Regions from separate parts of the Paenibacillus sp. YPG26 genome, predicted to be linked through region 2. Evidence: riboswitches for the same ligand, from Rfam matches in the RefSeq annotation. Region 2 holds a riboswitch; each other region holds the start of a gene.
What was found. Region 2 has a riboswitch for thiamine pyrophosphate ahead of thiC (phosphomethylpyrimidine synthase ThiC). Riboswitches for the same ligand answer to the same signal wherever they lie in the genome.

Region 1: it holds a riboswitch for thiamine pyrophosphate, as region 2 does, so the genes downstream of both, LDO05_RS17785 (ABC transporter ATP-binding protein) here and thiC (phosphomethylpyrimidine synthase ThiC) in region 2, are expected to answer to the same signal.
Region 3: it holds a riboswitch for thiamine pyrophosphate, as region 2 does, so the genes downstream of both, LDO05_RS02435 (ABC transporter substrate-binding protein) here and thiC (phosphomethylpyrimidine synthase ThiC) in region 2, are expected to answer to the same signal.

Annotation. Positions count from the first base shown of each region.
Region 1 is NZ_CP084530.1:3,744,415-3,754,795, forward strand. Features, by position in the region: gene LDO05_RS17735 (AraC family transcriptional regulator) at 1-32, shown strand, start outside; gene LDO05_RS17740 (methyl-accepting chemotaxis protein) at 239-1,927, opposite strand; gene LDO05_RS17745 (undecaprenyl-diphosphate phosphatase) at 2,270-3,097, opposite strand; gene LDO05_RS17750 (transporter) at 3,484-3,765, shown strand; gene LDO05_RS17755 (DUF2524 domain-containing protein) at 3,843-4,025, shown strand; gene LDO05_RS17760 (winged helix-turn-helix transcriptional regulator) at 4,140-4,505, opposite strand; gene LDO05_RS17765 (MFS transporter) at 4,632-5,846, shown strand; gene LDO05_RS17770 (hypothetical protein) at 5,978-6,274, opposite strand; gene LDO05_RS17775 (hypothetical protein) at 6,293-6,430, opposite strand; gene LDO05_RS17780 (ferritin-like domain-containing protein) at 6,571-7,041, shown strand; TPP riboswitch at 7,134-7,235, shown strand; gene LDO05_RS17785 (ABC transporter ATP-binding protein) at 7,342-8,199, shown strand; gene LDO05_RS17790 (ABC transporter permease) at 8,196-9,008, shown strand; gene LDO05_RS17795 (ABC transporter substrate-binding protein) at 9,050-10,075, shown strand; gene thiM (hydroxyethylthiazole kinase) at 10,137-10,381, shown strand, end outside.
Region 2 is NZ_CP084530.1:372,389-382,769, forward strand. Features, by position in the region: gene LDO05_RS01735 (IS3 family transposase) at 171-1,055, opposite strand; gene LDO05_RS01740 (transposase) at 986-1,321, opposite strand; gene LDO05_RS01745 (UvrD-helicase domain-containing protein) at 1,667-4,015, opposite strand; TPP riboswitch at 4,253-4,363, shown strand; gene thiC (phosphomethylpyrimidine synthase ThiC) at 4,469-6,238, shown strand; gene LDO05_RS01755 (M4 family metallopeptidase) at 6,574-10,381, shown strand, end outside.
Region 3 is NZ_CP084530.1:541,733-552,113, forward strand. Features, by position in the region: gene LDO05_RS02395 (TetR family transcriptional regulator) at 1-535, shown strand, start outside; gene nfsA (oxygen-insensitive NADPH nitroreductase) at 532-1,275, shown strand; gene LDO05_RS02405 (AAA family ATPase) at 1,524-2,279, shown strand; gene LDO05_RS02410 (ASCH domain-containing protein) at 2,292-2,723, opposite strand; gene LDO05_RS02415 (TatD family hydrolase) at 2,925-3,713, opposite strand; gene LDO05_RS02420 (ABC transporter ATP-binding protein) at 3,703-4,539, opposite strand; gene LDO05_RS02425 (ABC transporter permease) at 4,552-5,316, opposite strand; gene LDO05_RS02430 (thiamine-binding protein) at 5,313-5,606, opposite strand; gene LDO05_RS02435 (ABC transporter substrate-binding protein) at 5,661-6,707, opposite strand; TPP riboswitch at 6,857-6,968, opposite strand; gene LDO05_RS02440 (pyridoxamine 5'-phosphate oxidase family protein) at 7,095-7,520, shown strand; gene LDO05_RS02445 (cold-shock protein) at 7,817-8,017, shown strand; gene LDO05_RS02450 (cold-shock protein) at 8,102-8,335, shown strand; gene LDO05_RS02455 (VOC family protein) at 8,446-8,832, opposite strand; gene LDO05_RS02460 (sugar ABC transporter substrate-binding protein) at 9,047-10,231, shown strand; gene LDO05_RS02465 (sugar ABC transporter ATP-binding protein) at 10,228-10,381, shown strand, end outside.

The DNA.
Region 1 (10,381 bases), 590 kb from region 2:
GCGAGGTCTGGATTCCGGTGATCAAGAAATAATAGCAAGTCTGACGATGGGGCAGCTTCGGCATTATTGCCGGAAATGAGTCTCTTCGCCTGGAGCCGCAGTCTCTTCTTCATCGTTAAATCCGAGTCCCCCGTTCCTGACAAAATAACAAGAAGGCCTCCCGTGCCACACCGTGGACAAAGAGGCCTTCTGTATTACGCAGGAACAGAGCTCCCCTGCTTGGGATAGATGATGGTTCCTACACTTTAAACTGGCTAACCAAAGTCTGAAGCTCCTGGGACATGTTGCTTAGAGCTTCCGCCGAAGAAGCGACCTCTTCCATGGAAGCATTCTGCTCCTCCGCGGATGCGGCAACATTCTGGGTATTCGCAGAAGACTGCTCCGCAATCAGGGCGATATTCTCAATCATCTCGACCATCACGCGGGCACTTGCATTCACCTGCTCAACAACTGCGGATACGTCACGTGTCTCGGAGGACACTTGCCCGATCGAATTCAGGATATCCGTGAATACCTCGCCAGTCCGGTCAACCTGCTTAATGCCTTCCTGGAATGTTTCCGTCCCCTCATTCATGGACAACACAGCCTTCTCCGCCTCGCTCTGCACCTCCATGATAAGATCGCGCACCTGTGTCGCGGCTCCTTCCGTCTGCTCTGCGAGCTTGCGGACTTCACCGGCAACCACCGCGAATCCCCTGCCCTGCTCTCCCGCGCGTGCCGCTTCAATTGAAGCATTGAGAGCCAGCAGATTCGTCTGACCGGCAATTTGCGTAATGAGTTGAACAATTTGGCCGATCTCGGTCGATTTCTCACCCAGTGTGTTGACCACCTCGGCCGAAGTCTTGATCGATTGCTGAACCCGTCGCATTTGGCTGATGGTCTCGCTAACTACCGCATTCCCCTGCCCTGCCTTCTCATTGGCAAGATCGGTCAGTCCGGTGACTGCGCGAATAGAGGCCTCTGCCTGATCCATACCTTTGGAGATCTCACCTACAGCCTGTGTGGCTTCATAGGCGCTGCTTACCTGCTTCTCTGCCCCCGTAGCGGCTTCCTGCATCGAGATTGTAATCTGTTCGGTAGCCCGGCCGGTCTGTTCCGCATTCGCGGAGAGCTCCTCCGCCGTTGCCGCCACTTGCTCGGTATTGAATCCCACCTGGGAGATTACATTCCTCAGATTCGATTTCATCTGATTGAAGGACCGGGCCAGGTCGCCGATCTCATCACGGCTCTTCACAGCAATATCCTCCTGGTTCAGATATCCTTCGGCAATTTTCTCAGCGCCCTCCGCCAAAGCCTTGACTGATCTGGAGATTAACCTGGAGATAATAATTCCGATAATGACAGCTAACAGGATTGAGATCAGGCAGGCAATAATCAGCGTGGTCTTAATCGAGGATACCATTGCCGTAGTGTCCTTGCTTCCTTGGGTCATCATTTGCTGCTGGGCCTTGGCAACCTGGTCAGCTAATCCACGCAGCTCTCTGGCAACAGGAATTGCTTTCTCGATTGCAGTCTGCTGAGCCTGGGCAACCTGACCCGTTCTCATGAGAGCAGCTGACTCATCCGCATTCTTCTTGAATTGTTCATTCAGGGCATCCATGCGCTTTAGCATATCTTTATGGGCAGCAATCTGTGTAAGGCTGTCCGTTGATTTAATATAAGCCTTAAGCTCTTCATAGGCTGAAGTCATACCATCCGCGGCGCCTTCCTCCTTCAGCAGCAGAGCTCTTAAATTACTGATCTCGCGTGATGCGGCATTCTGAATATCCTTGGTACTTGATACGATCGCAGCCCGCCGGTCAACCAGATCCGAATACGTGTTATCTACCCTTTGCAGCTGTGTATAAGAAAGAAAACTTATAATCACAAGCAGTACAGCAATACCTAAAAACCCAGCTATCAATTTCATTCCAATCGTAAATTTCATATCTTGTTGCCCTCCCAAGTGATGTTAGCTTTATAGTAATGAAACTGGAAAGAAAAAACAATGACAAAAACCCACCTTTTCTAAAAAGGTTAAACCGCACGAAGTGTCTCACTCATGTAAATAAGCCACTTTGCTCATAAATGCCTCTCCCTTAACTTACAAAATAATAGAGATAACTTTTAATTCTAAATTTCTTCAACTCCTGCCCCTTATTTCCCAACAAAAATACACCCCTTAGAATTTATCGGCTAAACCATGCGATTTTTCCAATGTTTATTCAAAGGGGTGTACATCAAGCTGGCCTAATTACGAGCAATAAGCTTGTTCTCAGGTGTATGATGGTTACAGAAATACGAAATATATAAGTGCCGCTAGCACAATACGATATAGCGCAAAAGGAACCAGCTTAATCCGGTTAATCAGCTTCAGGAAGAACCGGATGGAGATCAGCGCGAAGACAAAAGCACTGATGAAGCCTACGATAAAAAAGGGAATGACGTCAGCCGTGATCGACTCCCAGTTCTTAAGCAAGGAGAAGAAGCTCACGCCAGCCATGATGGGAACCGCCATAATGAAGGTGAAGTCGGCCGCAGTCCGGTGCTTCATTCCCAGCAGGACACCTCCGGAGATTGTGGAGCCGGACCGTGAGAATCCGGGCCACATGGACAAGCACTGAATCAGACCCACGATGAACGCCTGCTTGTATGTAATTTGATCTAAGGACACGGTCTTCGGCTCACGAGGTCCGAACCGGTCAGCCACAATCATCAGAATCGCTCCAAGCACGAGCCCGATAACCACTGTCTCGGTGGAGAATAAATAGGTATCGATCAGATCATCCAATAGCAAATACAGCACTCCGGCAGGGATCAAGGCCACAATAACTTGTCCAAGATTCAGGCGCGGCCCGCTGGTTGACTGTCCCGGAATTTTCTTCAGCCCCAGCAGATTCAGGAACCGTTCCCGCATAAGCACGACAACCGCAAGGATGGAGCCAAGCTGAATGACAATCTTGAACGTTATGGCTGCCTCGGGCGAGAACATCTTCTTCGTCTGGAACAGGAAATCATCCACAATAATCATATGACCTGTAGAGGATACAGGTGCAAATTCAGTTACACCCTCAACTAACCCCAGAATCAAGGCCACAAATGCTTCCCACAAATTCAAGCTATTTCACACTCCTAATTATAGATAATGACAGTGTACAACTTCGGAAGGGCAGCTTTCAAATTTATATTGCGCAGAGTTACACGAAAGAGCACCTTGTTCCTCACCAATCATGCAGTCTATAGTTCAATATCTGTCCTAAAACACCCGGTTGATAGAGCAGAACAGTGAACAACTTGCCTCAGACCCAGGCATCAGCCCAGCCCAAACCCGGTCCTTCCGCATACATTGCATTAGCCTACAATTTAGAAGGAGTGAATGAAATTATGGGATTTAATCCACCCCCAGGACCGTTTAACCCTCAGCAGAATCCACAGGGATCACAGGGGCCATTCGGGCCCCAAGGTCCATTCAGTCCAGGACCGCCGGGACCGGGAGGGCCTGGAATGCCGCCATTTCCTCAGGGTCCAGGAGCTCACCAGCCTCCCGCATCACCTCCGCCTTCCTTTATCCCTCAGCAGCAGGTATCCGCGTATGCGGTAGACCCGGGATCGATTGCCGGTTGTCTGTTCCGGTTCACTTACATTTGGCAGACCAACCGGGATCAATACTGGTTCTATCCGATCTTTGTCGGACGCACCTCCGTATCAGGCTATAGATTCTTCGGGGGACGCTGGAATTATTACGGCGTTGATCTGCGAAAAATCAGTTCATTTACCTGCTACTAATAATCCGGGCACGAATAAGTACAGCGAAATTCTCCATAATAGGGAGGTAATCTTAAGACCCGAATGGAGGATTCGCCATGATTGACAATCTGGAGAGCAGCTATAACTGTGCTAGTGCGGGAGACGATCTGCATCAGCTCAAGCAGGAGCTTGCTTCCTTACGCGCCCAAGGGATACAGACCGAGGAACAGCAGGAGAACATCAATCGGCTGGAGAACCAGATTTCGTTCATCTTGAACAAATGCGGGATTAACCATTGATCTGATCTGTGATGCTCCTTAGCTATGCAAGCAAGCCCTCCTTCATCTAAGGGTGAAGTGAGGGCTTTTTTTCCTGATGGGAAGCTCCCGTTGCCATTACAGTATGGATCTGGTTCATTTATTCAAAATACTGTCCTTAAGCATGACAGACTTATCTCCGTATTCCTTGATAATATGCCTCTCTCCCCAAGAACATAGGGAATCAAGAATTTCCTTCAAGCTCCAGCCATACTCTGTGAGTTCATATTCAACTCTAGGGGGAACCTCATTATAGCTGATCCGATTCACAATACCGTCGTCCACCAGCTCTTTAAGCTGCTGGGTCAGCATTTTCTGGGTAATGCCCGGCATAAGTGCCTTTAGCTCACTGGTCCGTCTCTTGCCATGCGTCAGGTGGCACAGAATTACACATTTCCATTTCCCTCCGATAACCTCAAGGGTCGCTTCAATCGAAATATTATATTTCTTGCCGGCTTCCATCCATTATTCCTCCAATAGTTACTTTTTGGTGACTATATCACTTGAAAGTACGTACTATTCATTCTGAATCAGTTCATACATAATAACATTTGCCGGTTGGCGATTACTATACTAGGAGTGGATGGAATGTCTTTAGATAAAAAAAGAAGCACGTTCGCGCTTCTGGCGCTGGCTATTAGCGCTTTTGCCATTGGAACGACAGAGTTCATCAGCATAGGACTGCTGCCTCTGATCGCGGATAACCTGCATATTCCGGTCACCCTTGCCGGGTTGACCGTTACCCTATACGCTCTCGGAGTCACCTTCGGCGCGCCTGTATTGACCTCTCTGACCTCGGGCGTACCGCGCAAGACGCTGCTGATGTGGATTATGCTTGTCTTTATTGCAGGCAACAGCCTGGCTGCGGTCTCGGGCAGTATCGCTCTGCTCCTTACCGGACGCGTGATCTCTGCCCTTGCCCACGGGGTATTTATGTCGATCGGCTCTACAATCGCGGCTGACCTTGTGCCGGAGAACCGCAGAGCAAGTGCGATCTCGATCATGTTCTCAGGTCTTACCATTGCCACCGTCACCGGAGTGCCCCTGGGAACCTGGATCGGGCAGCAGCTCGGATGGCGGGCCGCGTTCGTGGCCATCGCCGCTGTCGGTATTATAGCCTTCATCGCCAATATGATCCTTGTTCCGGCAGGGCTTCGCAAAGGAACCCGGACACCGGCAAGAGAGCAGCTGAAGCTGATCACCAATGGCCGGTTGCTGCTCTCCTTCGCGATCACAGCACTTGGCTATGGCGGGACATTTGTTGTGTTCACTTACCTGTCCCCACTGCTTCATGACATCACCGGCTTCAAGGAAGGAACCGTAGCCTTCCTGCTGCTGCTCTACGGCATTGCGATTGCCGTAGGCAACGTGATCGGCGGTAAAGCGGCGAACCGGAATCCGGTCTCTGCCCTGTTCTACATGTTCGCCGCCCAAGCCCTGATCTTGTTCATACTAATGTTCACAGCGCCCTTCAAGGCTGCGGGCCTCATCTCGGTGCTCTTCATGGGACTGTTCGCCTTCATGAATGTGCCTGGTCTGCAGATCTTCGTCCTGACGCTGGCTGAACGGTATGCGCCTAAGGCGGTAGATGTCGCCTCCGCGCTAAATATAGCTGCTTTCAACGCAGGCATAGCGCTCGGAGCTTATCTTGGCGGCATCGTGACCGAAAAGCTCGGGCTGATTCACACCACTTGGGTCGGAGCCTTAATGGTGCTGGCCGCGGTGCTGCTGACAGGCTGGAGCCGTGAACTGGAACGAAGCGGCCATCCGGCGGTACAAGCCGTACCCGAGCCTGGCCGCTGACCCGGCAAGCAGACTCAAGCCCCTCCGCACAGGTCCATCAGCGGAGGGGCTATTTGTATCACAAGAAGACCGGACACTCCTGGCATGGCGCTGGCAGCAGCTTGTACGGCCCTATTGCCCTGATCCTTGGATCAACTGTTCATACGGGCAAAGGCTTCCATCAGATCAGCCACACTCATATCCCCAAGCTCTTCTGCTATCCGGTCCGCCTTTGTCTTCCTTCTAATAGAACCTGTCAGTACAATCTCAATATTCTGGTCTTTGTCCAGCAGGATGGAGTTGACCTTAAGCACATTGGTAAGCAAGCCTACAACCACTGCGATCTGCCCGGGGGAAAGTTTGGCGGGGGGAGTGCTCTTCTTTTTCCCGTTACTGCCGTTGCCGTTGCCATTCTTGGTCCCATTTCCACCGTTACCGTTGCTCCTCACGGGCCTCTCCCCCAAAGTTCACACTATAATCGTATCCCCAGTGTCTACGCCACTGTCTGCGCCACCCTCTTCCGCACCGAGTCCTAGAGCGAAGGAGGCAAATATAACAGCCATGACAATTGCAGTTATCAGTATCTTACTGTTCTCTTCATCCATATGCGGGCCACCTTATATTTGAATCTATCCTACTCCATCATATGACAGCACCTTCAGGAGGTGCACCCCTCCGCCCAGAAGTGAATACACTACAGCACAACGTATATAACTTTTTTTGAATGAGGCGGTGTTCTTTGATTATGTATTTCCAACCTTATGTAATTCCTCACCCTGCGGCTTTTCGTTCCGTGTCTTACTATCGCAATAGCGACCTTGTAATCAAGCTTGTCGGGGAGTCGATTCAAGGTGAACGAAATGATGAACTGTTCTATGACGCCCTTATTAAAATGGCCCCTACCCAGCAAGAGAAGGATGTTATTGCCGGTATACGTAATGACGAAAGAAAGCACCGGAACATGTTCCGAACCCTGTATACCCGGTTAACGGGAATGGCTCCTGCTGGAGGCGGGAATGAACAGGCAGAGGCACTGCCCGCCACTTATCTGGAGGGAATTGAGAAGGCGCTTATGGGGGAGTTAAAAGCATTTGAGAAATACCGCGCCATCTATCTGAATATCGACCCTGCGTACCGGGACTGGATATTCGAGATCATGACGGATGAAATCAAACATGCGTCTTATTACAACTGGCTCTATGCCAAGAATAAGTAATAGTAGAGTCGGGTATTTGAGGTTCCTCAAAATTGTGTTATATTAAATCCGTTAATTGTCAATGGACCATGGAACAACCAACCTTATACGTCTGTATTCACTAGGGGAGCCCGCCGGCTGAGACGAAGCAATACTTCGGACCCTTGGAACCTGATCTGGATCATACCAGCGTAGGGAAGTGAAGCGCCTGTGAATTATGATCATAGTTCATGAACTCAGCCGAGCTGTAGGCCCTTCATCCTGTACGGGAATGAAGGGCCTTTTTGGGTTCTCTCCAGCGGAATTCACATGTGCATCCGAATGCTTCGCCCGGTCCTGACGGGACTCATCTTCATATGGGAGGTCTGCCTTATCACGCCAATATTATCACTCGATCATCTGTCTTACTCTTATGAGTCCGCTTCCGCTTCCGGGCAGGTGCCGATCATTGACCATTTGTCCATGAAGGTGGACCGGGGGGAATTCGTATCCATCATCGGTCCAAGCGGCTGTGGCAAAAGCACGCTGTTCAAGCTGATTGCCGGCCTGCTGGAGCCGACCGGCGGTGTCATCAGCTGGGCTGGCGGTGAGGTGTCCAGACGTCTCGGCTTGATCTCCTACATGCCGCAGCAGGACCTGCTGCTTCCCTGGAGAACCGTCAGGGACAACTGCCTGCTGCCATGGGAGCTGAAGAAGCGCCGGGCGAAGCCAGGGAAGCTGAAGAAGCACGGGGCCGATCAAGCCGTGCAGCTTGCCTTCATCATGGACATGCTTGATCGGTTCGGCCTCAGCCGCTGGGCCGATGCCTATCCCCATGAGCTGTCGGGGGGAATGCGGCAGCGGGCGGCCTTCCTTCGGACGCTTGCCGCAGGCGGCGATCTGATGCTGCTCGATGAGCCATTCGGAGCGCTTGATGCATTGACCAAGCGGGAGATGCATCACTGGCTGCTAAGTCTATGGGGGGAACTGCAGCGGACCCTCCTGTTCATCACCCATGATCTGGAGGAAGCCCTCCTGCTGAGCGACCGGATTCTCCTTATGCCGCGCGGGGGCGGTGTCTTGGAGGAGATCATCGTCGATCTGCCCCGTCCCCGTCAGTACGGGGTGCATGCCTCGGCGCGGTTCCTTGAGCTTCGAGTGGAGCTTGAGCGTCGGCTGGCGGGAGTTGCAGGCCGATGACAGCCCTGGTCCATTACCTGCATAAGCTGCTGCGCAGCTACGGCCCGTTCCTGCTGCTGCTCACCTTCATTCTGATTCTATGGGAATGGCTGGTTCGCGGCGGGACCGTTCCTGCCTTTATTGTGCCGGCTCCCAGCTCTATCCTTGCGGCCCTGATCCATAACCGGGAACTGCTGCTCGGTACTCACCTGCCGGTCACCCTGGCCGAATCAGCACTCGGATTCGCCTTGTCTGTCCTGTTCGGAACCTGCCTGGGCACCTGGATGCATCTGTCCCGTACGGTGGAGAGAGCTGTGTATCCTTTTGTCATCATCAGCCAGACTCTGCCGCTTATTGCCTTGTCCCCTATCTTCATCATGTGGTTCGGCTATTCGATCTGGAGCAAGGTCGCCGTGGTTATTCTTACGGCCTTCTTCCCCATCGTGGTGGGCGCTTACGATGGACTTCGAACAGGAGGCCAAGCCTATAGTGAACTGCTGCGCACGATGGGCGCGAACCGGCTCCAGCTGCTGCTGAAGCTGCAGATTCCGCTTGCGCTTCCTTCCTTCTTCTCGGGACTGAAGCTCTCCGTGGTCTATTGTGTCATCGGGGCCACTATTGGAGAATGGCTGGGCGGCAGCAGCGGGCTTGGCTACTACAGCCGCCGAATGGCAGGTAATCTGAAGAGCGATCAGCTATTCGCGGCTGTACTTCTGCTGTCCCTGCTTGGCCTGGCCCTGTTCCTTGCCGTAGCGCTCATGGAGAGGGCTGTTCTCAGCCGGGGCGGCTTCGCTGCAATGACGGGACGCACGCGTAGGAAGAACGTTTAGCGATATCGATTAGAGAAAAAACCGAAAAGAGGTTGTCTTTCATGCATAAATCTATTAAATTCTCCCTTCTGCTGCTCTCCCTTCTGTGGGTGCTTGGCGGATGCAGCTCCAGCTCAGATCCCGGGCAGCAGGAGGTCAAGTCCTCAGCCTCTCCCGAGGCACAGCCGCTGCAAAAACTCAGCATCATGCTGGACTGGTATCCGAACGCGGTGCACTCCTTCTTGTACGCAGCCAAAGAGAAAGGCTATTTCGCCGCTGAAGGCCTGGATGTCGATATTCAAATGCCCGCGGGTACGAATGATTCGCTTAAGCTGACCGCTGCCGGCAAGGTTGACCTGGCGCTCAGCTACCAGCCTCAGGTGCTGCTGGCCCGGGGTGAGCAGATTCCTGTGAAGTCGATCGGAGCCGTGGTCAGGCATCCGCTGAACCACCTGATGGTTGCCGAGAATAGCGGAATCACGCGTCCCAAAGACCTGGCCGGACGCACTGTAGGCTTCTCTTCCATCCCACTCTACGAAGCCATGGTCAAGACCATGGTCAAGCAGGATGGCGGTGATCCGGGTTCCGTGAAGCTGGTCGATGTCGGGTTCGATCTGATTCCAGCCCTGTCCACCGGGCAAGTGAATGGACTCATCGGCGGGTTCATCAACCATGAACAGCTTCTGCTTCAGAAAGAAGGCCACCCCGTAACTTCAATAGACCCAACCCAATATGGGGTGCCGGATTATTATGAGCTGGTGCTTGTCGCAAGTGAGACAGGGCTATCGAACAAGCAGGATGAACTGCGGCGGTTCATGAAGGCTGCGGCAAAAGGCCAGCGCTATGTCAGTGAACACCCGCAGGATGCCCTGAGTCTGTTAATGAAGCACGAGGACAGCACCTCGCCGCTGGATGCGGACATTGAGAGTCAGAGTCTCAATATTCTGCTGCCCCTTATGGACGCAGGAGACAAGGCCTTCGGATATCAGGATCCGGCTTCATGGACCCTGATCGAGAAATGGCTGAAGGACAATGAGCTGCTTAAGCAGTCCGGCGAGATGGCACAGGATGCCTTTGTTAACCTGTAGACGGCGGCCGCGGGAATTGCCCGGTGGTCCGAACCACACCTAACTTTAAGGAGGACTAATCATGAGCTATTTATCCAAAGTACGGGAGCAGAATCCCCTGATCCACAACATTACGAACATTGTCGTGGCCAACTTCTCCGCCAACGGGCTGCTGGCGCTCGGCGCCTCTCCATTCATGGCAGACTCACATGAAGAGGTCGCCGATGTGGCACAGATGGCGGCTGCCGTAGTTCTGAATATCGGCACGCTGAACGAATATGTCATTGAGTCCATGCTGCTGGCCGGCAGATCGGCTAACCGGCATGG
Region 2 (10,381 bases):
TCGATTTTGTGGATTCGGTTTTTTCCTTTTGAATTGCTTAAATTAAAGCTCTTATAGATGATACTTTAAATAAGTTCCAACTCAATAATCCAACTTGTGTAGAGAGCGGCCTAAATAGCTCTCTATCTGACACTGGTCAAGACCCCATTTAGTAGACATTAAAAAAACACCTAGGCTGCAAACTGGCGTCGGTAGTCTACCGGCGTCAGTTTATCTAATTTACGCTGTGGTCGTCTTCGGTTGTAAAATCGTATGTATTTCTCGATTCTTCTTTGTGCCTCAGCCATTTTTCGGATATCATAAGGATAGAGTCCTTCCGTTTTGAGATGCGAGAAGAAGCTCTCCATAGAGGCGTTGTCTAGACAATTGCCCCGGCGTGACATGCTGATTTGGGCGCCAACCTTTGGCAGCATGTCGTGGTAAGCATGAGACGTGTACTGGAATCCCTGGTCGCTGTGAACGACCAATCCGGTCACGTCTTTTTGCTTGGCAAATGCTTTGGCAAACGTCTGTAGAACCAACTCATTGTCGTTACGTTCGCTCAGCTGGTAGGCAACAATTTCGTTGTTGAACAGATCTTTTATTGCTGAAAGATACAGCCAGCGTTCACCTACACGGTATTGGGTCACATCCGTCACCCATTTCTGGTTTGGTTTTTCCGCTGTAAAGTCTCGCTTCAGTAAGTTCTCTGCTACTCGTTCCCCAGTTTGGTACGCAGGGCTTACCCGGCGTTTACGGCGAATACTGGCCTGAATGCCGAGTTTTTGCATAAGACGCAATACCTTCTTGTGGTTCATCCAAATGCCGTCATCCTTCCACAAGAACAATTGGAGCTGGCGGTACCCGTATTTTCCTTCGTAACGCTTGTAGACTTTACGGATTTGTTGTTTGGCTTCGGCGTCGCGGTCGTTTCCCTTTCGCTTCAAATAGGCATAGTAACCGCTTTTGGAGACGCCAAAGAGTTGGCATAAGTCTGCAATTTTCCCTAGAGTTGCCGCTTTCTCGATGAGCTTAAAGCGTTCTTCCTTGCCTCCTGCATCCAGATTTCCAAGCACTTTTTTAACATGTCATTCTCCCGCTTGAGCTTTTGGACATACCGGTCTTGATCGATATATTCTTTCCGCCTTCCCCGCTGATCTAACAGGCCATACTCACCTAGTTCCCGGTATTTTCGCATCCACCGCTTCATTCGATCTTTGTCCTGAATGCCCAGATGTTCGTTGATTTCCCGATATGTCCATTTCTCCTCAACGTGAAGCCGAATCGCCTCTAACTTTAATTCTTCCGAATACTGTTTGAGTTTCTGTCCTTTAATCGCCATAAAAATGCACCCCTTAGAATTCATCGGAATAACCAGGGGTTTTTCCAATGTCTATTCTAAGGGGTGCACTTCAACACCTTATTAGGGGGTTATTTATTAGTACTTTAGTAAAGATTTAACAGATCAATTTTTAGTTTGAATCCGTGCAATATCACAGTGTATCTGAAATGAATCTGACGGATGCAAAGGCTGAGGTAGAATCATAATTTCACAGTTAGCACTAACACTTCAGAATCTCGGACAATCTTATGTCACGCTCGAGAGGCTGCTTAGTATATGTTGGTCTAAAGAAGGGGGCCGGAAGCGGCGCAGCCTTCCGGCAAGACAAGCAAGGACGTGCCGCAATTAGACCGGCACGTCCTTGCGGCCCCTGTGCATGGGCTTCCCGCACAGGGGGCAGACCTTCGCGGCGAGGCCATGGTCCCTCGCCGTAACCCGGGTCCAGGCGATACAGCCTGGACCTTGGCACAGCCAGGCGGCGACGCTCTCCGTGCGCGTCGCCGCCGCTGCACCGCCGCTGCGGGCGCTTCGCCCGTCCGCAGCGCGGCTCCCGCTGCGGGCGTAAGCCACGCCCGCAGCCACTTCCCTTCGAGCGCGCGAAGCGCTCGAAGGGGTGGCCGCGCCTTCGGCTGCATCGCCGCCGAAGGCCGAGAGCAGAAAGCGCGAGACGGCCGCTTTCTTGCCGCGGTACCTTGCGGGGGAGCTGATGATCAGCTCCTCCTTGGCGCGGGTGATCGCGACGTAGGCAAGCCGCCGCTCTTCTTCCAGGGCGGCTGTCCCCTTGGAGGCACCGCCCACTTCGGAATAGGCGGTGTCCTTCATGCGGTCGGCTTCGATCGCCGAGCTGTGCGGCAGGCTGCCTTCGATGGCGCCGATCAGCATCACAACCGGGAACTCAAGCCCTTTGGACCGGTGGATGGTCATCAGGGCTACACGGTTCCCCTGTTCCCGGGATTTGTCGCTGCTCTGCTCCCGGCTCTTCTGGATCACATCGCTGATGAATCCAAGGAAGCCTACTACTGTATCGAAGCGATCTGCAGAAGCTTCCAGTTCATCCAGCATCTCCTTAATCATTTCCTTGTGCTGGGTCAGCAGCTTCCGTTCATCCGCCTCGACATAAGCATTGTAGAATTTCTCTCTCATCCGGGCGATGGCCGCCGCTGGTCTCATCCCGGAGAGCGTGCGGATCAGCTCAAGCCGGTCCTGGATCTTGGCCAGCTGGAAGTCCTTAAGCCCGGACAAGGTCAGCAGATGAACCAGCGGGCCTTTCTTGGCCCGAATCGATTCCTGCTGGACAATATGGGACATGCCCCGTTCCCGGTTGATATAGAGCGTTGGGAGCACGCTCTCCATCGCGGTGAAATCCCGCCGGTTGAGGCCCAGTCTTAGGTGGTCCACAAGCGGGAGTACTAGGGCATTCTCATAGAGGAGCTGACCATCTCCATATTCAATATATGGAATCTCCCGGATCATGAGCTGCTCCAGAATGGCCCGGTTGTTGCTGGTTGCCCGGTAGAGCACGGCGTAGTCCCCATAATTCCGTCTGCCGGCCCGAACCTCATGCTCAATGCGGTCGAGAGCCAGCCGCGCTTCTTCGTCACTGGAGAGCGGGCGCGTGTACATCGGCCCCGAAGCTCCTGATCTAACCGCCTCCAGTGTCTTGCTTCTGCGGTGCTTGTTGTGCCGGATTACTTCATTGCCAAGACCGACAATCCGTGTCCCGGAGCGGTAGTTAATAGTAAGCGTAATGACTTTGGCCTTCGGGTAAGTCTTCTCGAATTCCAAAATATACTCGCTGCGCGCCCCGTTAAATGAATAGATGGTCTGATCATCATCGCCAACCACCATGAGATGATCCTGCGGGGCGGCGATCAACTTGACCAGCTCATACTGCAGATGGTTCGTGTCCTGGAACTCATCCACCATAATATAACGGAAGCGGTCCTGAATGGTGCGCAGCAGGGAGGGACTCCCCTTCAGCAGCCGGTAGGCCAGGATCAGGACATCATCGAAGTCCATCTTCTCGTGATCGAGCTTCCACTGCTCATACTGCAGTAGAATGCGTTTGGTCTCCCGCTCGGTCACACTGTCTTCAGGCATATCGGGGAGATCTACCAGATTGGTCTTGTAGGAGGAAAGCATGGACAGCAGTGTCTCCGGCTGATAAGCATCCTGAAGACCCATTTCCCGCATAATCTGCTTGAGCAGAATGTGCTGTCTGCGGGTCTCGCTCCAGATCTCCAGCTCATTGCCCTGCCTGCGAATCAGCTGCAGGAAGAAGGAGTGGAATGTCCGCGCCTGCAGGAGACGGACATCGTGCGGATGAATGCCCGGCAGAACGGCAATCCGGTCGCGCATCTCCTGGGCGGCCTTGCTGGAGAAAGTCAGCAGCAGAATTTCCCGCGGATCGACACGTCTTACCGACAGCAGATAACCGGTGCGGCAGATCAGGACGGAGGTTTTGCCGGAACCGGCCCCGGCCAGGGTCAGCAGCGGTCCCTTGAAATGGCGCACCGCTGCAATCTGCGACGCATTCAGCAGAATACCGCTGGCTTCCAGCGTACGGAAATAACCGGCATCCGGATCGCCTCCGCCGACAATCTCGCGGCTGGTCCTGGCAGCGGCCACCCTGGCTTCGGGAACGTGCTGCCGGGCCGCGCCCGCGGGTATTTTATTGAAAATGGATTCTCCCATCAAACTCACCTTCATTTATTCGTACATATATTTTTATCAGCTTATTAGCATACCTCTATTCTTCCAAACATACAATAAGTAGAGCACTGGGAAGTGTGCCAAAGCAGAGTTTAGCCGCCTGAATGCTGGAAAATTAATCATTTATAGTCTGCGATTGTAAATCTAGCAGGGTTAAGTTAAGATAGTATAGAAGTTGAACTTGTGAACTGCTTATAGTTCAACTTCTATACCGACAACTGCATATCAAGCGGGAGCTCAAGGTTTTGGGCTGAGAGGATAGGAATTCCACTATCGACCGTTATACCTGATCTGGGTAATGCCAGCGGAGGAATTGAAATGGACGAAGTCTGTCTGCTTCAAGAGACCCTTTTTAGTGTCTGCTAAGAGGTCTTGTTATGTCCATTTACACGCTCGGCCTTTCTCGGATAACTCACAGAGGAGGCTTTTTTTGTTATGACCAAAGAGACGATTCAGCTTCAGACTTCCGCCCTGCCGGGCAGCCGCAAGGTATATGTGGAAGGCTCACGGCCGGATATTCGTGTGCCGATGCGCGAGATTGCGCTCAGCCCCACTTCCGACAGCTATGGCAGTCAAGAGAATGCGCCGGTCCGTGTGTACGATACGAGCGGCCTGTATTCCGATGCCGCGGCGCAGACCGATATTACGAAGGGGCTCCCTGAGAACCGCCGCGCCTGGATTATGGAGCGTGGGGACGTGGAGGAGTATGAAGGAAGAGAGATCAAGCCGGAGGATAACGGCTATCTGACCGATGATCCAAGGGCCAATACGCAGCAGTTCCCGCATTCAGGCAGACGTCCGCTGCGGGCGAAGCCGGGTCATAATGTGACCCAGATGCATTACGCACGGAAGGGGATCATCACCCCGGAGATGGAATTCATTGCGATTCGCGAGAATGTGCCAGCCGAGTTCGTGCGTGATGAAGTGGCGCGCGGCAGAGCTATTATTCCCAGCAATATCAATCACCCGGAGAGCGAGCCGATGATTATCGGCCGGAATTTCCTGGTCAAGATTAATGCCAATATTGGCAACTCGGCCGTAGGCTCTTCCATTGAAGAGGAAGTGGAGAAGATGACCTGGGCCACCCGCTGGGGCGCGGATACGATTATGGACCTGTCCACAGGCAAGAACATTCACACCACCCGGGAGTGGATTGTCCGCAACTCTCCTGTTCCGATTGGAACGGTTCCGATCTACCAGGCCTTGGAGAAGGTGAATGGCAAAGCCGAGGACCTGAGCTGGGAAGTCTACCGCGATACGCTCATTGAGCAGGCCGAGCAGGGAGTGGATTACTTCACCATTCATGCCGGAGTGCTGCTGCGTTATGTTCCGCTTACGGCGAAGCGTCTGACGGGCATCGTCTCCCGGGGCGGCTCGATTATGGCGGCCTGGTGCCTGGCTCATCATCAGGAGAACTTCCTGTATACGCATTTTGAGGAAATCTGCGAGATTATGAAGGCGTATGATATCGCCTTCTCGCTTGGCGATGGTCTCCGCCCGGGCAGCATTGCGGATGCGAACGATGAAGCCCAGTTCGCGGAGCTGGAGACGCTCGGGGAACTCACTAAGATTGCCTGGAAGCATGATGTGCAGGTGATGATCGAAGGACCGGGCCATGTGCCGATGCACCTGATCAAGGAGAATATGGATAAACAGCTGGATATCTGCGATGAGGCGCCGTTCTACACGCTCGGACCGCTGACGACCGATATTGCGCCGGGTTATGATCATATTACTTCAGCCATAGGCGCCGCTATGATCGGTTGGTTCGGTACGGCGATGCTCTGTTATGTGACCCCGAAGGAGCACCTCGGTCTGCCGAATAAAGAAGATGTAAGAGAGGGAGTCGTCACTTACAAAATAGCTGCCCACGCCGCTGACCTGGCCAAAGGCCATCCCGGTGCGCAGGATCGTGACAATGCGCTCTCCAAGGCGAGGTTCGAGTTCCGCTGGAGAGATCAGTTCCACCTCTCGCTCGATCCGGAGCGGGCCATGGAGTACCATGATGAGACTCTTCCCGCGGAGGGAGCCAAGACGGCCCATTTCTGCTCCATGTGCGGCCCGAAATTCTGCAGCATGCGGATTACGCAGGATATCCGCCAATACGCCAAGGAGAAGGGCCTGGATAGCGAAGAAGCAATCCAGGAGGGGCTCGAAGCCAAGTCGAGGGAGTTCAAGGAGACGGGCAGCGTAATCTATAAATAGTATGAACCCCTGGAAAAGCCCGAAGGCGTCTAGACGACCCTCAGGGCTTTTCTATTTAATTGTGTCGAAAAATAGTTATTTATGTCGAATAATCTACAAAAAACAATTTCATATTCGATATAATAGATACATAGACTCTAGTCCATTCCGTGTTGGCGGAAATTAGATAAAGTTGAGGATTTTTCTGGTTCATTCTACTAGTACTGGATTGAAATAGAGTAAGGAGAGTTCGAGCTTCTAGTTCGTCCGTCAGGTTGACCCGAGATAGTAGTCTATTACAATATCGCAAGGAACGGGGAGGTAGCGCGGTCTTGAAGAGTAACAAACTGACCAGAATGTTGATGGTGATCCTGTCCGCAGTCTGTATTACGAATGGAGCTTGGGGAATGGGCACTGTCCAGGCATTTGCCGGAGAGGAACAGATTGCCGTACAGCCTAGTTCGGGTGAAGGGCAGCAGACTGAGGACAAATCCCGCTTTTACAAAGATATCACGTCACCCAGTCTGGCAAGCGACAGCTCGGTACTGAATTTCTTGAAGGAGAATAAGGAGATCACCGGGTTAACAGATCCGCAGACGAATCTGAAGCTTATTGATAAGAAGCAGGATAAAATTGATCAGACCCATCTTCTATATCAACAGCAGTATCAAGGGATTCCGGTATATGGCAAATATATGCGGGTTCACCTTGACGAGAACAAGCAGGTTCAGGAGGTTGCAAGCCGGACTGAACCGGAGAAAGCGGTTATGCCCGATCAGCTCACAGCTTCCATCAGCGCAAGTCAAGCTGTGAATATTCTCAAACAGTGGATCGAGGACCAGGAAGGAACGGAGATCAGCTGGGATTCCGCTGATGCCGGTCAGCAGGTGCTTCGTGCCCCCGGGCCTACAGCCAAGCTGATCATCTATCCCGGAGATCAGGGGTACAGGCTCGCCTACGAGGTTAATGTGACCTATCTCAAGCCCCATCCTGGTAAATGGACAGCCTATGTCGATGCCGGAAACGGCTCTATTATGGATGAATACAGCACTTCCTATCAGGCAAGAAGCCTGAATCCGTCCAATATGACGACAGGGGTCAGCACAGGATATAACGGCGATTCCAAATCGTTAAATATTTATAAAGAACCGTCTTCCGGTAAATACCAGCTGCTCGATATCACCAAGCCGATGTGGCAGATGTACACAGATACCGACCGTGGTGTATTCACCTATGGCTATGGCGGGACGGATAGCTTCGGTAAAATCTACTATGAAAATATCGAAAGCTCCTCAACAGCCTTCTCGGATCGCCAGGCGGTTGATGCTCATTTCAATGCAGGCAAGGTCTATGACTATTACTATACCAAGCTTGGGAGAAACAGCGTTGATGCCCAAGGCAGCCCCATCCGCTCCATTGTTCACATCCCGGATCTCTGGAGTGCGACCAATCAAGGCGGAGCCTGGGATAATGCTGCCTGGTTCGGAGGCTACATGCTGTACGGGGATGGAAGCGGATCTTCCAGAGGCGGATTTGACTGCTTGTCCTGCGGACTGGACGTTGTAGCGCACGAAATCACGCATGGCGTGAACGAAAAGTCTGCGAATCTGGAGTATCAGAATCAATCGGGCGCGCTGAATGAGTCCTTCTCCGATCTGTTCGGCGCCTTAATTGAATCCAACTATGATTCGGCCGATACCAAGTGGTGGTTAATTGGTGAAGACTTAAGGCAGGATCGCCGGGCCTTGAGAAATATGAGGAATCCGGGGGATTCGTCCGTTCTCTCCCCGCAGCCTGCTCATATGAGTGATTACGTGTATCTCCCGAATGACAGTACCCACGATAATGGAGGCGTTCATACGAACAGCGGAATTCCCAATCGTGCCGGTTACCTGATGGTAGCCAATCTGGAGCCGCTTCTGGGTACAGCAGGCGCCAAGAATGCTGTAGCCTCGATGGCTTACGATGTGTTAACGAATTATCTTAACGCTACTTCAAATTTTGTTGATGCCGCGAACGGATATGAAAGTGCCGCGCAGAATTATGTTAAGGCGCATTCCGAGCTTCAGTATAGCCGACAGCAGATTATCCAGGCGGTGACAAGCGCATGGAACTCGGTGGGCATTCAGACGGCGGATACTGCAGCTCCGGCTTTCACGCAAGGGTATCCGCGTATAGGAACGGTGACGGATGTATCAGCGGAAGTGGTTCTGAATGTGGATGAAGCCTCCAAGGTATATGCCAAAGTTCAGCCTGCCGCCGATCCCGCACCTACCCTTGGGGATCTTAAGATGGCCGCTTCCCAGTCGGCTTCCGCTTATCAGGATCTAACGCTGACTTTTAGCAACCTCAACCCGCAGACCTCATATGTGGTGTATCTGGCCGCCTATGATACGACGGGTAACGTAAGCAGCGCTCCGGTGAAGGTGTCTTTCGTTACCAAGCAGCAGGTTAAGCCGGCAGATACGACTGCGCCGGTATTTGCGAATGGTTATCCCAAAGCAAGCGCGGTAACAGACAATTCCCTTCATGTGCTGGTGAAGACGGATGAGAATGCGGCGATATATGCTTTGCCAGTTCCGGCAGATCAGTCCAAGCCGACCCGGGAAGCGCTGCAGCAGCTTGCCCCAACGATTGTAGCGGCGGGGCAGGAAGCAGACCTGTATTTCGATAAGCTTAGTCCCGACCAGGATTACATCATCTATTTCCTGGCGAAGGATAATGCTGGCAATACCCAGACAAGTCTTACCGAAGTGCCTGTTCATACGGCAGCCCAGTATGCGGGAGAACCTGTTCTTACCCTGCTGAATCCTGTTATTCAGGAGGATCTCAGCAATGATGGAACCGTATCGGCGACGCAGTCCTTGTATGTGGACCACGGAACATTTGTTCAGGATATAACAGGAGGGGTTGTGCTCGAAGGGCTGCCGGCAGGTCTTGGTTATGAAGCTGTACGGAGCAGTGATCAGCTCGTGCTGATTCGGTTAACGGGGAAGGCCCTTCGTCATACCCATGCAGATGATACTGTAGTTACAGTGAAGGTGAAGTCTGGATACATCACAGGTGTGGCCTCGGAGATGACAGCAGGAATATTCACCCTCGACTTCATGGATCCGGTCACTGTTCCGGCAGATCCTCCAGGTGGCGGGTCGGGCGGAACGGGATCTGGTGACGGCTCCGGTGGCAGCGTCCCTGGTGGAAGCACGGACGGCGGTTCCGGTGGTGGTGGCATCCCGGGTGGAAGTACGGATGGCGGCTCCGGTGGCGGCTCCGGTGGCGGCACCTCTGGCGGAAGCACAGGTGGCGGAGGTTCGGGTGGTGGCGGCGTACCGGCTCTGCCTGAGCAGCCTGATGAAGCAGCAGGACAAGGCTCCTTCAATGATACCGCACCGGGCTTTGAGTACGTGCCTGCTTCGGATGAAGTGAAGAGCACCCGGCAGGAAGGACAGGAGCAAGCTGTGCTCAACGTGACTGCCGACATAGCCAGCAGTGCGGTAGGGCGGATGTCATCAGCAGATAAAGTCTGGTTGATCAGACTTGATCATGAAGCTGATGCATGGAAAGTTACTTATCCTCTTAGTGTGCTAAGAAATGCTCCAGCTATATCGGGTGCGGGTATTAAGCTTAGTACAAGTGCGGGAAGCTTTACGCTTCCGTTATCGGTGCTTAAGGCGGGCATGGTAACTGCCCGGACAGGAACTTCAGCTGAAGGCTGGAGGGTCGAGATTACAGTCAAGCGGGCAGATGCAGCCGGGCATGCACAGTGGAGCCAGGCGGTCTCCAGATCGGCGGCAGGCAACCTGCTTCAGCCGGTTCACTTCGAGGCAGCTTTGACGAACAACGTGGAGAGGGTGGCGCTGCAGGACTTTGGCCGGGCTTATGCGGCTCGTACGCTAAGACTTCCTGCCGGGCTTCCGCAGAATTGGACTGCGGTTACCCTCGGTCCGGATGGAGAGCTTCTCTTTGTCCCGGCTGTCAAGGTGAAAGAGGATGGTTATGACGCCGTTCAGATTATGACTACTCATACCAGCCTGTATGGTATTGTTGCAGCCAGCAAAAGCTTCCCTGATCTTAACAGCCACTGGTCAAGAGCGGACGTTGAACTGCTCGCTTCCAAACTCCTTGTTAAAGGGGTGTCTGCAAGCAGGTTCGAGCCGAATCGTC
Region 3 (10,381 bases), 170 kb from region 2:
TGCCAAACAGGGGTATGAGGGCACGAGTGTACGGCAGATCTGTGAGGATGCGGGGGCCAATGTGGCGCTGATCTCTTACCATTTCGGGGGGAAAGAAAAGGTGTTCACAGCCTTGTTCGAGAAGTTCTTCCCGGGTAAATTAATGAGCGATTACAGCGAGCAGCTTAGCGAACCGCTTCCGGGTCTTCGGCTGCTCATCTCGGAGGTTATTCATTTCACCTTTAAGGATAGGGAGCTTAGCAGTATTATTCAGCAGGAAGTGATGCTGGATTCACCCCGCAGGGATATCGTCATGGAATTTTTGTATCCGGTATGGAGCAAGGTAAAGGAACTGCTGATCGAAGGGAAGGAAGAGGGCCTGTTCGATTTCGACTCGCTGAGCAATACGCTGCTTATGGTAATAGGAGCGGCTCTTGCCCACAAACGGGTATATGATTTTGAACGCTTAATTGCAGATGAAGAGATGAACCCGGAGCAAATCCCGGAACAGACAGTCAAATTTATTCTAAGAGGGTTAGGAGTGAATGAGGTATGAATGACACCATCGCCTTACTCAAAAGTCACCGGTCGATCCGGAAATTCAAAGATAAGCCGCTGGGCAAGAGTATGGTGGAGCAGATTATCAGCGCCGGTCAGGCTGCCTCTACCTCTAGCAATGTGCAGGCCTTCAGTGTTGTGGCCATAACAGATACAGAGCGGAAAGGAATTCTGTCGGAGCTCGCAGGGAATCAGGCTTATATCCGGGAGTGTCCCGTCTTCCTGGTATGGTGTGCGGATCTGCACCGCCTGAAATATACGGCAGAGAAGCACCGTCCTGGTCAGGAGTCCTATGAGGATGTGACCGAGAGCTTCATCATCGCGACAGTGGATACCGCGCTCGCCGCGCAGAACGCCGCTGTGGCCGCGGAGTCGCTGGGTCTTGGAATTGTATACATCGGCGCAATTCGTAACCGGATTGACGAAGTGGCCGACCTGCTGGAACTGCCGGATCTCGTATATCCCGTGTTCGGGATGTGTCTGGGTTATCCAGACCAGGAGCCGGGTCTTCGTCCTAGATTACCGGTCTCGGCGGTCCTGCATTGGGATGAATACGATACAGACAAGACGGAAGATCAGGTTGAGCTCTATGACAAGACGATGTCAGGGTATCTGCGCGAACGCACTGGTGGACAGAAGGACACGCCTTGGTCGGAGCTGATGGCCGAGAAGCTGACTCAGCCAGCGCGCCTGCATATGCGGGAGTTTTTGCAGAAGAGAGGCTTTGAACTAAAGTGAGTTTTTTTGCATATGAGTAACCGGGATCGTGAGCACAGGCTCCGGTCCTTTTTTGTGCTCTAGATAATGAAGCTAGAGTAAAGACTTACATGAAGGCGGGCAGCGGCTGAGAGTTCAGCGTTCCCCGCGGTTGCCTGTGCATTCAACAATGCAGCTATTGCAGCTGCTCTTTAAATATGGGATATAATGTAACGTGTAGATTAAGCGACGTAGATTTTTTATCCGAGATAAAAAGGAGGATGCTGCGGATGAGCATTTATGAGGCGGACGCGTACGTGAGGAGCATCGAGCTGGATAGGATCCGGATTCCTTCTTATCAGCAGTATCCGTTCAACCTGGGGGCGGTTCGGCATCTGCACAGTCTGAAGCTTCATCCTAAGGTTACGTATATCATCGGGGAGAACGGAATGGGCAAGTCCACATTGATGGAAGCGATGGCCGTTGCCTGGGGCTTCAATCCTGAGGGAGGTACGAAGAACTTCAACTTCTCCACCCAGGCCACGCACTCTCCGCTGCACGAATATATCCGCTTGGTTCGGGGCAGGAACAGACCGCGGGACGGGTTCTTCTTCCGGGCGGAGAGCTATTATAATTTGGCGACGAATATGGAGGTGCTGGACCGGGAAGTCTCGAATGCCCGACTTATAAAAGATTCATACGGCGGCAAATCGCTGCATGAGCAGTCGCACGGCGAGTCCTTTTTGGCGGCCTTCCTCCACCGGTTCGGGGGACGGGGGCTCTACATCCTGGACGAGCCGGAGGCCGCGCTGTCCCCACTGCGGCAGATGGCCATGCTGGCGCGGATCCATGAGCTGGTAGAGCGGAATTCCCAGTTCATCATCTCCACGCATTCTCCGATTCTTATGGCGTATCCCGATTCGACTATTTACAATCTGACGGCCGAGGGGATGGAGGTTACTTCACTGGAAGAGACGGACCATTACATTATCATGAAAGAGTTCCTAAATAATAAGGATAAAATGCTGCGTGAGCTGTTCGATTAATGAAGAGCAGACTCAGCTGAGAATGGGGTATTCCCAAAGTCCAAGCTGTCCCTTCGCTGGAATGAACTCAGGGAGCAGGGTCATATCCTCAACTTCCCAAGCGAAATGATCGACCCTGTAATCACCGAACAGGTAGTCATTCCCTTTAACCTCTTGACCCTCCTCCAATACTGCGGAATCCCCGCTATTCCCGGTAACCCTGTAACAATTTACAAGACGGCAAGTTGCCAGGATTACGCCAGTTGGCAGCTTCGTCTCGGTATAGCCATGCTTGGCAAGGACTGAGAATACAGGCTCGTCACGGCAGGCTGCCTTGTCTGTTCTTAAGCTGGCATGAATCGCGAGCGGTCCGCGGTAACGTGTTCTCCACGACCTTGTTTCATATTTGATTTCCCCGAGAACAAAGAGGCTTGCCCAAGGCTGAATCATCGACAGTACCTTCAAGAAATTATCCCCTGTCATTTTAGCTTTTTGTTTAGATTACCCTATAGTTAGTGAAGTACACCTATCGTCAATTTATGAAATTGATAGCGCAAACTTAATAACAGGGTTAACCATTAATGGTATGAATGAGAAAAAGCCCTCGATTAGAGGGCTTGTGTCGCATAAGCAGAGATGTAAGGGCATAGCAGCTAATGTTCACATTTAATAGTAGAACCGCTTCGTATTCGCGTACAGCATCGTCTCCGCTTGCTGGGGTGTGATTCCGTGAATCGCCCCGTAAGCCGCGATGACGTCTCTCACCATCCGCGGGTGGGTCACTTGACCCTTGAAAAGTCCTTCAAATGGCCAAGGTCCATCGGTCTCTGCCATCACAAGATGCTTCGGATAACGCTCTGCCAGCTCTCTGATCTCCGGCTCATACAGCAGGTCGGGGGTGAAGGAAATATAATAGCCCTGGCTGGCCATACGCTTAATCGTGTGCGGCGCTCCCTTGAACCAGTGGAAATGCGCCCGGGTAATCCGGTGCTTCTCCAGCAGGTCGCAGACGAGATCCGCATCTTCATAGACGGCGTGCAGAACGACGGGCTTATCCAGACGGGCGGCCAGAGCGAGCAGTCTGTCCAACAGGTGAAGATAAGGGGCATTGTCCCAAGCTTCACCGCGTTCCGTGGTCTCTAGCCGGGAGTAATAGGGGAGACCGATCTCGCCGACAGCCGCCATCTGATCTGCATGCTGCTCGATCCACTGTATCAGCTTGTCCACGTCGTGTTCAGACGGTAGTTCCTGCTCGGGGTGAAACCCGTAAGCAGGCCGGACGATGCCCGGGTATTGCATGGCCAGCTTCTGATTCTGCTGCGAGGATTCCAGGTTCATCGAGACGGCAACTAAGGACTCCACACCGCTGGCTGCAAGCTCACCAAGCAGCTTGGTGCGGATGTGCTCATCATAGAGATCGAGGTGAATATGGGCGTCGATTATTTTATTCAGCATAGGAGCGGCTCCCTTCAAGCATTTTCTTCTGTTCCTCCCGCATGTACTGCGTCAGCTCCCGCTTCAGGGCGAGGAAGGAAGGGCTCTCTGTAATCTCGTCCCGGCGCGGCCTTGGAAAAGGAACGTTAACCTTATGCAGCACCGCAGCCGGACGGCTCGAGAACAGATATACCGTATCCGACAGCAGCAGAGCTTCCTCAATACTGTGAGTAATGAACAGCACCGAGCGCTTATTCTCTTCCCAGATATTCAACAGCCAATGCTGCATGTCGCTCCGGGTCAGCGCATCAAGTGCGCTGAAGGGTTCATCCAGGCACATCACTTCCTGTCTGCCCAGCAGTCCGCGAAGGAAGGAGGCGCGCTGCTGCATGCCGCCGGACAGCTTGTGCGGATAGGAGCTCTCGAATCCACCAAGTCCTGCGCGAAGCAGCCATTCTCTAGCCTCCGCCCGGGCCTCCTTAACCGTTACACCGTCTACTTCCATCGCCAGAATCACATTATCTTCAATTGTCCGCCAAGGGAATAAAGCCGGCTGCTGGGGAACATAACTGATATGTCCCTTCTGCCCGGTGATATCCTGGCCTTGCAGCAGAATTTGGCCCTGATCCGGCTCGGTCAGACCGCCGATCAGGTGGAACAAGGTACTCTTGCCGCTGCCTGACGGGCCAACGATGGACACGAACTCACCTTGCGCAACCGATAGCGAGATGTCCTTCAGCACCGGCAGGCTCTGACGCTTGTCCCGGAAGCTCTTGCTAAGGCCACGAACCTCGAGTGCAGGAACTGGAATAGAGGACCCCGGTTCATCCGTTGTTGACTTGTCCATAATCTTCCCTCCTTATTTATTCTTCTGTTCAGGCTTATAACGGATTAACCATTTCTCCAGGAGCACAATAAGTGTGAACAGCAGCAGACTCATGACTACAATAATCATAATGGCAACAAAGATCCGGTCCGTTCGAAATGAGGATTTCTGCATCAGCATATACTGGCCGATGCCGCTCCCGCTTCCCATCCATTCCGCAATAATGGCTCCCATAACGCTGTAGGTGGAGGCGATCTTAACTCCGGAGAGGATGGAAGGAAGCGCATAGGGAAGCTCGAGCTTCCTGAAGATCTGCCCTCTACTGGCCCCGATCATTCGCATATAGTTGAGCATCACATGATCGGTCCGCGATAGTCCATCCAGGGTTGCAACCGCGACCGGGAAGAAGCAGACGAGCGTGATAATAATAAGCTTGGGCGTCAGATCAAAGCCGAACCAGACGACCAGCAGAGGAGCCAGCGCGATTGTGGGGATGTTCTGACTCAGAATAATCAGCGGATACAGAGCTGACTTCAAGATAGGTATGAAATGAAGTGTAATTGCAATGATAAGTCCTACGGCAAGGCCAATGACGAGTCCAAGCAAAGTGAGCTGAAGAGTGGCGAGGGTCTTGTCCCATAGATTGGCCGGATTGGCTGCCGCTTCCCTTCCAATATCGGCGGGACTCGGAAGCAGCCATTTATCAGTAACGAATAACGAGGTTCCAATCTGCCAGGCGAGAATAAACAAGATGACCGCCACTAGGGGCGGCCATACTATTTTGAACCAGGATCTCATGGACGGTATTTCTCCGTCAGCTTATCCATACTCGCACCTTCGGGTGTGTACAGAATCTTGATCTGCGAAATAATGCTTGGACTGCCGAACTCTATCACCGCTTCATTCATCTTCTTCACAATATCCAGGAGCTCGCTCAGTTCCCCTTCCATCGTTGTCTCAAGGGCGTTCACTTGATGCTTCACACCGGAAGCCTGAATAACCTCAATGGCCCTGTCGACGTAAGGAATCACATCCTCACCGCCCGGGGTCTTCGGAATAATCTGTATACTTAGCAGGGTGTTGGCCATGGTTGATCTTCCTTCCTATATGGATTGGATAGGTGCTTGATCTGGTTGTCTGCCTTACTTGGCTTCAGGCAGATAATCATTGGAGAATGCCTTGCTTGCGTCCAGAGGCTTATCCAGCAGCTTGCGTTCATACATCCAATCAGAGTAATTCTTCCATACGGATTCTTTCTGTTCTCCCCAACGTCGGGCATCATCCTTGTACCGGGGGCTTAGCCACTTCTGGCTGGCCACAACCAGCTTCTCGTCCAGGTCCGGTGCAGCCTTAAGCAGAATCTTGGCTGCCTCTTCCGGATGGTCGATGGCATACTCATAACCTTTGGAGGTTGCGTCCATGAAGGCTTTGACCATTTCCGGGTCGCTCGCGATGAGCTTCTCACTGGAAGCGATGACTGGTGTGTAATAGTCAAGCTTGTCTGAGTAGTCCTTGACGTAGAGCATATCCAGCGGTTGTCCGCGAAGCTGTGCCTCGATTCCGGTCCACCCATAATAGATCCAGGCGAAGTCAATATCCCGCTTCACAGCTGTGAAATAATCGGCATTACCGATATTGATATTGGTAACTTTGGAGACGTCAGCACCCTGGAGCTCCATGATCGATTTCATTACCGCTTCTTCCACAGGGGATCCCCAGCCGCCATATTTCTTCCCTTCGAAGTCTTTGGGAGATTTGATCTTGCGGTCAACCGGGGCTGCAAAGCCCGAGGTGTTGTGCTGAATCACGGCCGCCAGGGATACCAGCGGCACGTTCTGTGTGCGGCCTTGAGTAATGCTCTCCTGATAGCTGACACCGAACTGGGCGGCACCCGAAGCAATCATGGAATCAGCCGATCCGCTTCCGGGCTGAATAATATCCACGTTCAGTCCAGCATCCTTATAGTACCCAAGCTCTTTGGCGGCAAAAAGGCCGGTGTGATTCGTATTCGGAGTCCAGTCGAGCACGACCTTGATCTCCTTCAGCTCCTTCGTCTTCTCGGCAGCGGGAGTTGATGTGGTACCGGTTGCGGCGCTGCCGCTGTCCGCTTGCTTTGGAGCTCCGCAGCCCGCCGCTGCAAGTACAACAACACAGCTGAGCAGAAGCAGACTCCATATTCTCTTTTTCATTAGTATTCGCCCCTTCTTCCTAGAAATTCTACCTTGCTCCTGACCGTTAACCCGAGCTGTTATATGGAATGGACTATCCATATAGATGATGTAATGCAATAGAAAAAGGCGTCCTGGACAGGACGCCTTCATGCGCATGAAAGATTGGATTCACCAAACATTTCCCGTTCCTACGCTGGCATTATCCAGATCAGGTCTACGGGTTAGCATCTTGGGGATGCACTCTCAGCCGGCCTAATTCCAGCTCCCCGGGTCTTTGAAGTTATTACTAGAAGTATTATAGTCCCACCCCCGGACCTTGTCCAGTAAAGGGTCGCGTCAACGGTTCATCTTGCCCGCCTATGGGTACACTAACGGTGAGCGCCATTTTGAAATAGGAAGGGAGCAATGAGCATGGATCGTCAGCATTTGGAATCGCAGATTGAACAAGCCCTGAAGGATAATAAGTTTGGTTCCTTCGGAACCGTTGAGAACGGTGGCCCCAAGGTGCGTTACATGGCTATTTACCATGAGGGACTGACTATATACCTGGCTACCGACCGCAAGACGCATAAGGTGGAAGAGCTACAGAACAACCCCAAGGCAGCGCTGCTGCTAGGATATGAGCAGGGAGGAACGGGGGATATTGTTGAGATTGAGGGCGAGGCAACCATCAGCAGTGAGGACAGCCTCAAGTCCAAGGTCTGGAAGGATGAGTTCAAGAAGTATCTGGACGGACCGGATGATCCGGACTATGTAGTCATCAAGCTGGTGCCTTCGCGTATCGAATTCGTACCCCAGGGCTCTGACCGTCAGGTCTGGACCGCCTCATAATTCAAAGTTAATAACGATACCCGGGACAGCTTGTTCCGGGTTTTCTGGGCGTGCCGAGGCTAGTGAAGAGACGTATTGCAGCGCTTACTTTTTTCTTCCATTTTATCCACTTGGTTCCGGTTAGTATTTGCTTTTTGCTGGAAATAAGATTATAATAAAGTTAATTGACTCTTGGGGGATATTCTCATATTGAAAAGAGTGTCACTTACAACCTGGAACTTTTTTCAATGTGTGAATTTTTTTTATGGAAAAAAGGAGCATATTAATTTTTTTCACTTTTAGGGAGGCTACCCCAAATGGAAACAGGAACAGTTAAATGGTTCAACGCTGAGAAAGGCTTTGGCTTCATCGAAGTTGAAGGCGGCAACGATGTATTCGTGCATTTCAGCGCAATCACTGGCGAAGGCTTCAAGACGCTTGACGAAGGACAGCGCGTACAATTCAACGTTGTTCAAGGCAACCGCGGACCGCAAGCCGAGAACGTTGTAAAACTGTAACGCGAACCATACTGCCCTTAACGTGTGCGTTAGGGGCAGTTTTTTCTTTTTTTATTTAGAGGTTGGAACAGAAGGAGGATAATCATGAATTATCGAAAGAAAACGTTAGAAGAAGTTCCTGAGGAGATCACGCCGATTTGGTCCTGCACCAATGACAGTTGCAACGGATGGATGAGGGATAATTTTGCGTTTGACTACACTCCTGCTTGCCCTCTATGTTCTTCTGAGATGGAGAAGAGTTCAAAGATGCTTCCCTTGCTTGTTAACAACAATGCCGATATGAAGTCGCTCAAGAAGGGTGTTCAGATCGATCAGTAAGCTTGATATCCGTAAGTCTCATACCACATCAAGGCCTCCGTATTCAATACGGGGGCCTTTTATAGTGGTGAACAGACCCGCTCGGCCTGGTTCCGGACCAATCCATGCGTCTAACGCTGGAACAGCTCAATCCATTCCTTCTCAGGTCCATAGATGAAGAAGTAACGGTATCCGTTAGGCAGTGTGGTAATCTCCGAGTCAATGAATTGAACCTGATCGAAGGATTTAATACGCCGGAATTCTTCCTCGATATCCGGAACTGTAATAGCAAAGTGATGCACAGTCGCTTCCGAAGGCAGCGTATCGCTGTAACCTTGGATCAGTTCAATCTCCGTTTCGTTGCTGCCCCCGAATCCAAGGAAGGCCAGCTTGAAAATCCCGTTGGAATGCAGAAGAGTCCCCTTTAGCTCAAATCCCAGAATTTCCGTATAGAACCGGATCGAAGCATCAATATCCCGAACTACTATCCCGACGTGATCAACTTTCCGCTGTGTCATATGTACCATGCTCCTTCTCAATCATAAATTTATAACGATTATGCGAGTATAAAACCAACTTGTCAAGTAGGATTAATGCAATTAATTCTAAATGGGATGAAATATATGTATTGACAGGCGGTGTGGTTAGTTTTACCATAAGATAAATTCCGGTTAAGTTGCTTGGTTTACTTGTATATGAGATAGCCGAAATCAATGAATTGGGGGAATTTATATGAAAAAATGGCTTAGCTTAATGCTGATCACGGTTGTACTATTCGTGTCGGCATGCACCAATGAACAATCCGGCTCCAATCAGAAGGCGGATGTTCAGGCCAATACGAGCGACAAGAACAACTCAGCAGCTGCGCCTGCTGCCGGTGGAGAGAATAAGACTAATGCAGAGCAGACAACAGGAACTACCGGAGCCACAGCAGGGAGCGCGGAGCTTCCCGAGAAGCTGAACAAGCCTGTGCGCATTGCACTTGTTACACGGATTACGTCTGGATCGTTCTTCAATTCTTACAATAAGGGAGTCCAGGAGCAAGTTGATGCATTTGGCGGTGAATTGAAAATCTATGATTCTGCGAATGACCTTGCCAAGATGGCTTCCAATATTGAAGCTGCCATCAACGAGAAGGTGGATGCGATTCTTGTTAATAACGGAACAGCCCAGGCTCTGGAGCCTGCGGTGAAAAAGGCACTGGCTGCGGGTATCCCGGTAGTGGCCTATGACAGTGATCTTAATCTGCCTGGTGTATCTGCAATTAATCAGGACGATTACTTGCTGGCCTGGCAGTCGCTTAAGAAGCTCGCGGGTGATCTGAATGGCAAGGGGGATATTGCTGTACTGTGGGTAGCTGGTTATCTGCCTATGGAGCGCCGTCAAGTCATCATTGACGCTTTCAAGAAGCGGTATCCGAACATTAAGGAAGTCGCCCGGTTCGGAAGTGTCACATCGAATACTTCTTTGGATACCCAGGCTCAGGTCGAGGCACTGCTGAAGAAATATCCGAATCCCGGAGACCTGGATGCAATCTATTCGAACTGGAACGAATTCACCCGTGGTGCGCTTCAAGCCCTGAAGCAGGCTGGTCGCACGGATATTAAAGTGTACGGAATTGATTTGACTGACGAAGAGCTCCCTCTATTCCAAGATCCGAACAGCCCGTGGCAGGCGGCTTCCGCTACTAACCCGGGAGATGTAGGTAAGGTTCAAGCCCGGCTTGCTTATCAGAAAATTGCCGGTGAGCAGGTGCCGGAGGATGTGTCTATTGAGCCGCATCTTATTGACCGTACTGTGCTTCCCAAAGAGAAAATATCGTTCACCGATCTGGATAAATATGTCCCGGGCTGGGGCAAATCAGACGAAGCCCGCTCTCCGTGGATGGCCGAGCTGGAGAAAGGCTCAGCGAAATGACGCTGAAGCTTCACGGAATTTCGCATGACTTCGGCGGCGGACCCGTTCTCCAGGAGGCTGACCTCGCGGTCCATCCCGGAGAAGTGCATGCATTGCTTGGCATGAATGGAGCAGGCAAAAGCACTCTGATGCATATTGCAGCAGGCCTGT